Regions from separate parts of the Evansella sp. AB-rgal1 genome, predicted to be linked through region 1. Evidence: riboswitches for the same ligand, from Rfam matches in the RefSeq annotation. Region 1 holds a riboswitch; the other holds the start of a gene.
The links. Region 1 has a riboswitch for lysine ahead of ACERII_RS21405 (Na+/H+ antiporter NhaC family protein). Riboswitches for the same ligand answer to the same signal wherever they lie in the genome.

Region 1 (4,472 bases):
TAAACTTACCAAACCACCGTAAACTAAAGCTGCTGCTACATCCGTGTTTTCAAACGTTGCAAGTAGACTTGTTTTCCCTTCCGTAGCTTGTATTCCCGTTAAAATCATGAAGAAGATGGTAGCAAAAATGAGGGTAATTATAGGCCAGATCAGATCACCTTTTTCTCCTTTTCCTGCTACAGATCCCATCATTTCACCAGGTGCTTGTCCTTTGGATGAGTCTACCAGTATTCCGGTTTCTAATGCACGTTGTTCGTGTTGTTTCATAGGTCCAAAATCAAGTTTGAAATAGGCAACTGCAAATACAAGTAATATTGCAAATAAGGCATAAAAATTCATTGGCACTATTAATAAAAATGCTTGTAATGCACCATAGTTCGTCACTTCATGTGTAACAAAGATACCTCCGATTATTCCAATAATATATGCTCCCCAGCTGGAAATAGGTGATATTACACACATAGGGGCAGCTGTTGAGTCAACGATATATGCTAACTTTGCTCTCGATACTTTATGACGGTCTGTAAATGGTCGACTTACATTTCCTACTGTTAAACTATTGAAATAGTCATCAATAAAAATGATGATACCTAAAAAACCTGCAACGAACTGAGCTCCACTCCTTGTTTTTACTTTTGTTAACGCCCATTCTCCAAATGCTCGGCTTCCCCCTGTAATTGTTATGAAAGAAGCGATTATTCCAAGTATTAATAGGAAGAAGATAATATATAATTCCCAGTTATTTATAGATCCATCAACGTAGAAGATTTCTGTAACAATCGATGCAATATATTTTAAAGCCTCAAGAAGAAATCTTTCTTCTGAAAAATGAAGCATGATCGCTCCCACAATAATACCTACACCTAACGATGGAACAACCCTTCTTGTAATTAGTACCATTATTAATGCCACTATTGGCGGTACCAATGAATAAATTCCAAAATCCATTTTGTTTCCCACTTTCTTTTCTTATTTATGCTGACAATACTACCGTGAGGAGGAAAAATTTATCCTTGTAGCCTAAAAAACACAAAAAAGCAGCAAGGAAAACTTCCTTGCTACGAGCAGGTAGGTTATTTCCCTCATCAAGATTTTCGTAAGTAGTTCTCCACATAAAAAAGGTATGTGACAGTGTTGTACTTATTCAATACAACCCCAGCTAAAGGATCTTGGATTAGATTCCTTTGCTTCGGCAAATTTTCCTTTTTGAAACAGTCTTTGCTATCCAAGCCACTGTTTCATACTCATAAACTTTGCGCCTCTACCTCATCATCAAGACGAGGTAATACTTATCATTTTGTTGTCAAACCTAGTTGATCTTAACAAATAATGAGTACTTAAGCAATAGGTAGATAATTCCGTTTGCTTATGGTGCTACTTCTTCTAACCCACTTAAATCTACATTTTCATCAATTTCTGTTGGAGATTGCAGAATAGCAGGATTCATTCCTTCACCACCACTACTATAAAATTCTGGCACTTCTCCTGCATGGAAGATATTTGCTACTACAATAGATGTCTTTACAACTTCCGTATCTGTAGCAAATGGTATTATCACCTGTACATCGACTTCAATCTCAACTGATACTTGAAGATACGTATTATTAATTCCTGTTTCAATAACCTCTGTTTTAAGATCTGCTTTCACATCACCGATGGAAGAGAACCTAACTGGTACTCTAGGCCCTAAATGAGCAAGTAATGAATTATTTGTAGCCTGCCCTAATGGAATAGTATGTACAATTCCATTTTCCGTAAATGTAGCTCCTTCTTGCTCCAATTCTACATCCGTTGGTAAGCTATAATCTCGTACTCGACCATGTTCTATATCATTTAAGTAATTTTGTACACGCCTCACAGTTGCGTGTTGTATTTCCCAATAAACAGCTACATTCCATGATACCGCTTGTAATCTTCCATTATCATCATAGTTATACTGTAATATTTCATCTACATCAATATCCTCCATTACCTTCTTTGACATAGCATCATTGATAGCTAGTGTTCCAATTCGCTGTGTTTCTGTTTTAGCAATCTCCACTAACGTTGGTCGGATCCCCGCTTCCACGATAATGAGTCCTTGTACAGTCAGAAAGCAAAAAATAAGAAATGAGATTATAAATACATATCTAAACGGTAAAGGACCCTTTCTTCGTTTACCTTTTACAGGTGCATTAGAGCGGGGCCGATATATTGGTGATCTTCTCATAAGATGACAACCCCCTTTGCTAATACATATGCAAAGAAGGACAACATATTTCACAAAAAATTCAGGGACCAGGTCCCTGAATTTTTTGTGAACATTTTGGTACTTTTGTAAAACATAAAAAGAAAAACACTGACGATTAGAATTTCCGTATCCTGAAATAGCTCAGTTCAATTTTTGAACCGAGCCATTTTTACAGATTTTCACTTTTACTTGTTGTACATTCCCGTTTGTTGAAGATTCCTTAATAATTTTGCATAATATCTTCCTTTTATAACATATGCCTTAGCAGTTAGTTAAACTTTCGAATGTACAATAACGACATTCGTCTGTATTATTAATAACTTCGTATGTTAATTGAAGTTATATTTGGTCCTGTGATTCAACTATTTTTCTTTGTTAAAATTATTACTTCGTAAGGCTCTTCATCAAATTGTTCCATAATCCTCTAATCTTGTTGTTTTGATACTGAACGTACTATTAATATCCCAGTAAATACAAAGATGACACTTCTAGATGGCTCTGATATAAGTTGGGCTAGTATTGGTCCAAAAATTAATCTTAAAAAGGAATCAGATTTATGTAAGTACGTATTTCGATCTTCCTACAAAAAACTCCTTCAATTCCCACATCAGTAAATTTTATACCTAAAAAATGAGTGTCAAATTAGCAAACAATTTGACACTCATTTTTTGATATTTGTGATAGGAAACGGAACTCGTTACACGGACGATTTGTTTTTTTAAGTATTATATTTTTATTGCCTATCTTCTTTCATAAACTACAAACGTATGGGGATGGGAATTTTTTTCGTCTAGCTTTCCTTTTTCTGATGATACTACTTTCCACACCTGCTCGTCTATAACAGGGAAAAAGGTATCTCCTTCAAACTCTTCGTGTATCAAGGTAATATAAAGGCGATCCGCTATAGGTAGGAACTGTTCGTAAATCGTTGCTCCACCAATGACAAAGACTTCCTCATCTGAAGACATAAGAGATTCAGCATCTTTCACGGAGTGAAACACTTCCCCATCAGGAGCTTCAAACTCTTGATCTCTTGTAACAATATAATTTTTACGATTAGGTAATGCCTTACCAATGGAATCATATGTTTTTCTTCCCATAATAACAGCATGATTTGATGTTACTTGTTTGAAGTATTTTAAATCGTTTGGGATGTGCCATGGCATATCACCGTCTTTTCCAATTACACGGTTTTCTCCCATCGCCGCTATCATCGAAATCATACAGACACCTCACCTTTAATATGAGGATGAGGATCATAACCTACAAGCTCAAAATCACCGATTGTAAAATCCTCTATTTTTTTTATTTCAGGGTTTAATTTCATAATAGGCAACTTTCTAGGTTCCCTTGTTAACTGGAGATTTACTTGATCAATATGGTTTCTATAAATATGCACATCTCCGAAGGTATGGATAAATTCCCCTAGCTCTAACTCGCATTCTTGGGCAATCATCATTGTTAATAAAGCATAACTAGCAATATTAAAAGGAACACCAAGGAAAAGATCAGCACTACGTTGATATAATTGACATGACAGTTTTCCATCGGATACATAAAATTGAAATAAACAATGGCATGGAGCAAGCGCCATTTTATCTATCTCGCCAACATTCCACGCATTCACAATAAGTCTTCGTGAGTCTGGGTTGGTTTTTATTTGTTTGATAACTTCTCCTAATTGATCAATGGAACTACCGTCAGGTGCTGGCCAAGAACGCCATTGTTTTCCGTAAACAGGACCTAAGTCTCCGTTTTCGTCTGCCCACTCATTCCAGATTCTTACATTATTTTCTTTTAAATAACCTATATTTGTATCACCTTTAATAAACCATAATAACTCATGAATGATTGCTCGCAAAGCTAATTTCTTTGTTGTAATAACAGGAAACCCTTCTTTTAAATCAAATCTCATTTGATATCCAAATGTACTAATCGTTCCTGTTCCTGTTCTATCTTCTTTAGAACTTCCATTTTCTAAAACATGTCGACATAAATCTAAATATTGTTGCATTTGAACCACCTTTCATGCTTTCCCTCTAAAAAACAGAGAATTATTAGGAAGCCACCTCTTGTGAGAGTGTGGTTTCACAAGATACAATCGTTACATTTAAATGCTCTAATAAACTCAGTTCATATGGTTCAACGGCTTCACCTTCATCATTATTTATTACTAATACAGTAGGTCTAGATGGTAATTCTGGATTTTGTTTTGCTACAACTGCCGTTCTTCCATCACTTA
Region 2 (4,472 bases), on a different contig from region 1:
CCACATCGAATTGAAGCATTCGATAACTCCAATATTCAAGGGATAGATCCTGTTTCAGCAATGATTTCTTTTCTTGATGGAAAACCAGATAAAAAGAGCTATCGGAAATACAAGGTGAAAACCGTAGTTGGTCCAGATGATTATGAATCTATGAGAGAAGTTGTTAGAAGACGTTATACACGTCTCTTAAAGGAAGATCTTCCATTACCAGACTTAATTGTTATAGATGGAGGAAAAGGGCAAATATCAGCAGCTCAGAGTGTATTAGAAGATGAGTTAGGGTTGACAATTCCTGTATGTGGATTAGTCAAAGATGACAAGCACCGTACATCCCAGTTAATGATTGGTGACCCACCTGAAATTGTTCCATTAAAAAGAACAAGTCAGGAATTTTATTTGCTTCAACGAATTCAAGATGAAGTTCACCGTTTTGCTATCACATTTCACCGTAATATACGGAAAAAGTCAATGTTCTCAACGGTTTTAGACGATATTGAGGGCATTGGAGAAAAACGAAAAAAGAAACTTTTAAAACACTTCGGCTCGATTAAGCGATTAAAGGACTCTAATTTGGAGGAAATAGTAGCAGTTGGTATCCCTATGTCCTCTGCTAAAGTTCTATTGGAGAAAATAAAAGAAGATAGCTAATAATGGAAATTGTCAAAGTAATTGGTATTTGTTACACTCATATACGAGTTTTGCTTTGTCACATTAAATAACATTGAAAGCAGTAATACCATACTTCGGCTCTTAGGGGTGAAGGTAGAGGAGCGGAAACCTATTAGTATACTACGGGAGAAGGTTGAGCTTTATAGATCGTAGTAAAAAGGAGGTTCCGCCGAAGAAGGATACGGACTCAGACTGTATTTTTCTGGCTATTGTATTGAAGAAATACATGGCTGTCATACAGAGTTACTATTTTCTGTATGGAGGACTATCTCACGGAGCGGCATCAATGATGTGTTTATATTGAAGTCGTTTTCGGCAGTGGGATTACTCCTACTGTCGATTTCTTTTGTTAATGTCGAACCAACTACATTTAAGTCGTTTTCTTATGTGATAGGAGAGAATTTCAGGAAGAATATAATTCTATGAAAAAAAGATGACGACAATTTTTCAAAAATTCCTAATATCCATCATATTTAGGTCTGGTTCGTTAATTAACTCTACTCTTTTATCTCCAGTAAAGGATTTCTTGTTCTAAAAAGTAGAGCTTGGAGTAGAAATCAACTGTATGGGTTTGAATAAAAAGAGGAGGCGTTCATGTTGGCAACGATTGTTCAGAAGTTCGGAGGGACTTCTGTGGGCGACGTATCAAAAATTAAAAAAGCTGCTCAAAAAGTGAAAAAAGAAATGGAAGCTGGTAATAAAGTAGTAACAGTATTATCGGCAATGGGGAAATCAACAGACACATTAGTACAATTAGCAGAAGATATTACAGATAATCCTGATAAGCGTGAAATGGATATGCTTCTAAGTACGGGAGAACAAGTTACCATTTCCCTCATGGTAATGGCATTAAAAGAAATTGGGATTGATGCTGTGTCACTAACAGGGTGGCAGGCTGGTATAAAAACAGAACCAGTTCACCAAAATGCACGAATAACAAGAATTGACACGGAAAGAGTAGAATCATACTTAGACGAAGGGAAAGCAGTCATCGTTGCTGGATTCCAAGGAATGTCTGAGGACGGAGAAATTACGACACTAGGTCGTGGTGGATCGGATACAACAGCAGTGGCCCTTGCCGCGGCTTTAAATGCAAAATCTTGTTCTATATATACAGATGTAACTGGTGTATATACTTGTGACCCACGAGTTGCGAAAAAAGCTCGTCAGCTAGATAGTATTTCCTACGATGAAATGTTGGAATTGGCAAATTTAGGTGCTGGTGTTCTACACCCGAGATCTGTTGAATTTGCGAAAAACTATCAAGTACCTTTAATTGTCCGCTCAAGCATGGTAGATAAAGAAGGAACGGTTGTTGAGGAGGAAGCATCTATGGAACAAAACTTAGCGGTACGAGGTCTTGCATTCGAAGCTGCCGTAACGAAAATAACAATTGAGAGATTGCCAAATAATTTTGATACGTTGTCAAACGTATTTTCTGCATTAGCAGATGATGGCATTGATGTAGACATCATTACACAGCAAGTAACGGGAGAAAATGAAATGAATGTATCATTTTCTATTCATAGTGATCATTTACGTGAATCATTAGATATTCTAAAGCAACATTCAGATCGTATTGGCTATAAGGATATTCGCTATGAGGAAGGTCTTGCGAAGGTATCTATCGTTGGATCAGGAATGGTATCTAATCCAGGTGTTGCTGCTAATATGTTTAATGTTTTATCTCAAGAAGAGGTATTCATTAAAATGGTTAGTACGTCCGAGATTAAAGTATCTGCAGTTATTCCAGAAGATGCAATGGTTCGCTCAGTCGAAGCACTGCATACAGCATTTCAATTAGATGAACGTGTACCTGTGGAAGAGAAGAAAAAAGAAAAAGTACCATCGTAATTACACCATATGCATGAACCTAGCTTGGGGGAATCCTGGGCTAGGTTTTTTTAGAGTGAAAAACGCGATCTAATGGTTATCAAACTTATTATGTGAGGCTGAGTCAATAGTGTTTTCATCGCTGAGAAATCCGAACGAATGATACTTACGTATACTATTCGCTACGGAAATATACTTTGCTTTCCTCTGCTCACCTTTGCCTTTTGATCTCGCCGGATTCTTTGTATATTTCCTCCTCTAAGGTTACACATCGTTCGTCCTCTCAGCTCTACATTTTCGTTTGACTCAGCCTCATTCCAATCACTTCAGTCCACTCCCACCCAAGAGCACCAGTGTGAGATCCGTTCATATTTCTGGGTGTCTTCTATAAAAAATAGCCTCACCAGTCATTTGACCGATGAAGGCGATGTACTTCTTAAATTAATTGAAACTTTACTAAAACAGCCTCGTAAATATAGAGAACTATTCAGTAAAAGCCCTGTCTTTCGTATCCCAGCGTACAATAATTTTACATGTACATGGTTTTTTCTTTTTTAGCTCATACGTTGCCTCTGTTATAAATTCAACTTGTCTTTCCGTCCAGTTTGCGATAAATCCACACTCTAACGAGAAGGGTCTTTCGTGTTCCATTAACGGTGCAACAAGTTCATAATGTCTTTCATTTTTCTTTTCTTTTTCAAGGGTAAGAGTACCCCAATTTGCTTTTTCAAAAAAAGTAGGTAAATCTTCTACTTGTAATTTTCTAGATAAAGATTTGCCTGCCCAGTATAATAGGCTTTCTTCTTCTTCTCCTAATAATTCAGGTAACAATACATGCCGAAGAATATGATTGCTATACGCTGATACGTCTAAATTCAGAGAATCAATTCTTTGAAGCCATTGATCATTTTTGCTCATCTATAATCATCCTTCATGTAATCATCGTTTTTATCCTTTATCATCTTACCACAGTATGATGAGATTATGACGAAAATCGTAAACAGATTTTTAGACAATAATAGTATAAATATCGAACTCGTGATATACTAAAGCCCGTATGTGTGTTAGTCGGAGGTTAGAATAATGAATCTTGGATTAAGTAAATTTTTAAGCCCTTTTCGTGTCATTGTTATTTCCTATGTTATAACAATGTTTGTATTCAGTGTATTACTTTATTTACCCATATCTTCACAGCCAGGGGTTGTAGTTACCTACTCAGAAGCTTTATTTACATCTGTAAGTGCAGTAAGTGTGACGGGATTAACCGTTGTTAATGTTTCTGAAACATACAGCGGGGTGGGCATTCTTTTTTTAGCCTTGGCCATTCAGTTAGGCGGTATAGGTATCATGACTCTCGGTACCTTCGTTTGGATGGCATTTGGTCGGAAAATCGGAATGGCACAACGAATGCTCATAATGGTTGACCAAAATCAAATTGCATTTTCTGGACTTGTTCGTTTATTACGGGGAATACTTGTAGTTGCATTAGGTATTGAACTTATAGGTGCACTTATATTAGGTACATATTTTTTAAATTACTTTGATACAGCTCTTGAGGCATATTATCAAGGTGCTTTTGGAGCGTTGTCCGCATTTACAAATGCAGGTTTTGACGTGACTGGTCAATCATTAATCCCATTTGTAGATGATTATTTTGTTCAGATGGTAAATATTTTACTTATTTTTGCTGGAGCAATTGGTTTCCCAGTTCTAATGGAGTTAAAAGAATATTTCACATCGAAAGACCGTAGTTTTCGCTTCAGTCTATTTACAAAAATAGCTACAACGACTTATTTTATTGTCTTTGCTATTGGGGTAGTAGGTCTCTGGATATTAGAAAAAAATGCGTTCTACGATGGTTTAAGTTGGCATCAACAGTTATTTTTCTCACTATTCAATTCAGCAACCGCCCGAAGCGGTGGATTAGCAACCATGGATGTATCTCAGTTGACATTAGCTAGTTTGTTGTT

Region 2: linked by a shared signal. The riboswitch ahead of ACERII_RS15250 (aspartate kinase) and the one ahead of ACERII_RS21405 (Na+/H+ antiporter NhaC family protein) in region 1 are both predicted to bind lysine.

Annotation. Positions count from the first base shown of each region.
Region 1 covers NZ_JBGUAU010000032.1:50,308-54,779, reverse strand. Annotated here, with positions in the region: gene ACERII_RS21405 (Na+/H+ antiporter NhaC family protein) at 1-948, opposite strand, end outside; lysine riboswitch at 1,094-1,272, opposite strand; gene yunB (sporulation protein YunB) at 1,367-2,209, opposite strand; gene ACERII_RS21395 (dihydrofolate reductase) at 2,971-3,453, opposite strand; gene ACERII_RS21390 (thymidylate synthase) at 3,450-4,244, opposite strand; gene ACERII_RS21385 (HD-GYP domain-containing protein) at 4,288-4,472, opposite strand, start outside.
Region 2 covers NZ_JBGUAU010000017.1:36,329-40,800, reverse strand. Annotated here, with positions in the region: gene uvrC (excinuclease ABC subunit UvrC) at 1-648, shown strand, start outside; lysine riboswitch at 756-945, shown strand; gene ACERII_RS15250 (aspartate kinase) at 1,267-2,523, shown strand; gene ACERII_RS15245 (DUF2507 domain-containing protein) at 2,986-3,420, opposite strand; gene ACERII_RS15240 (TrkH family potassium uptake protein) at 3,586-4,472, shown strand, end outside.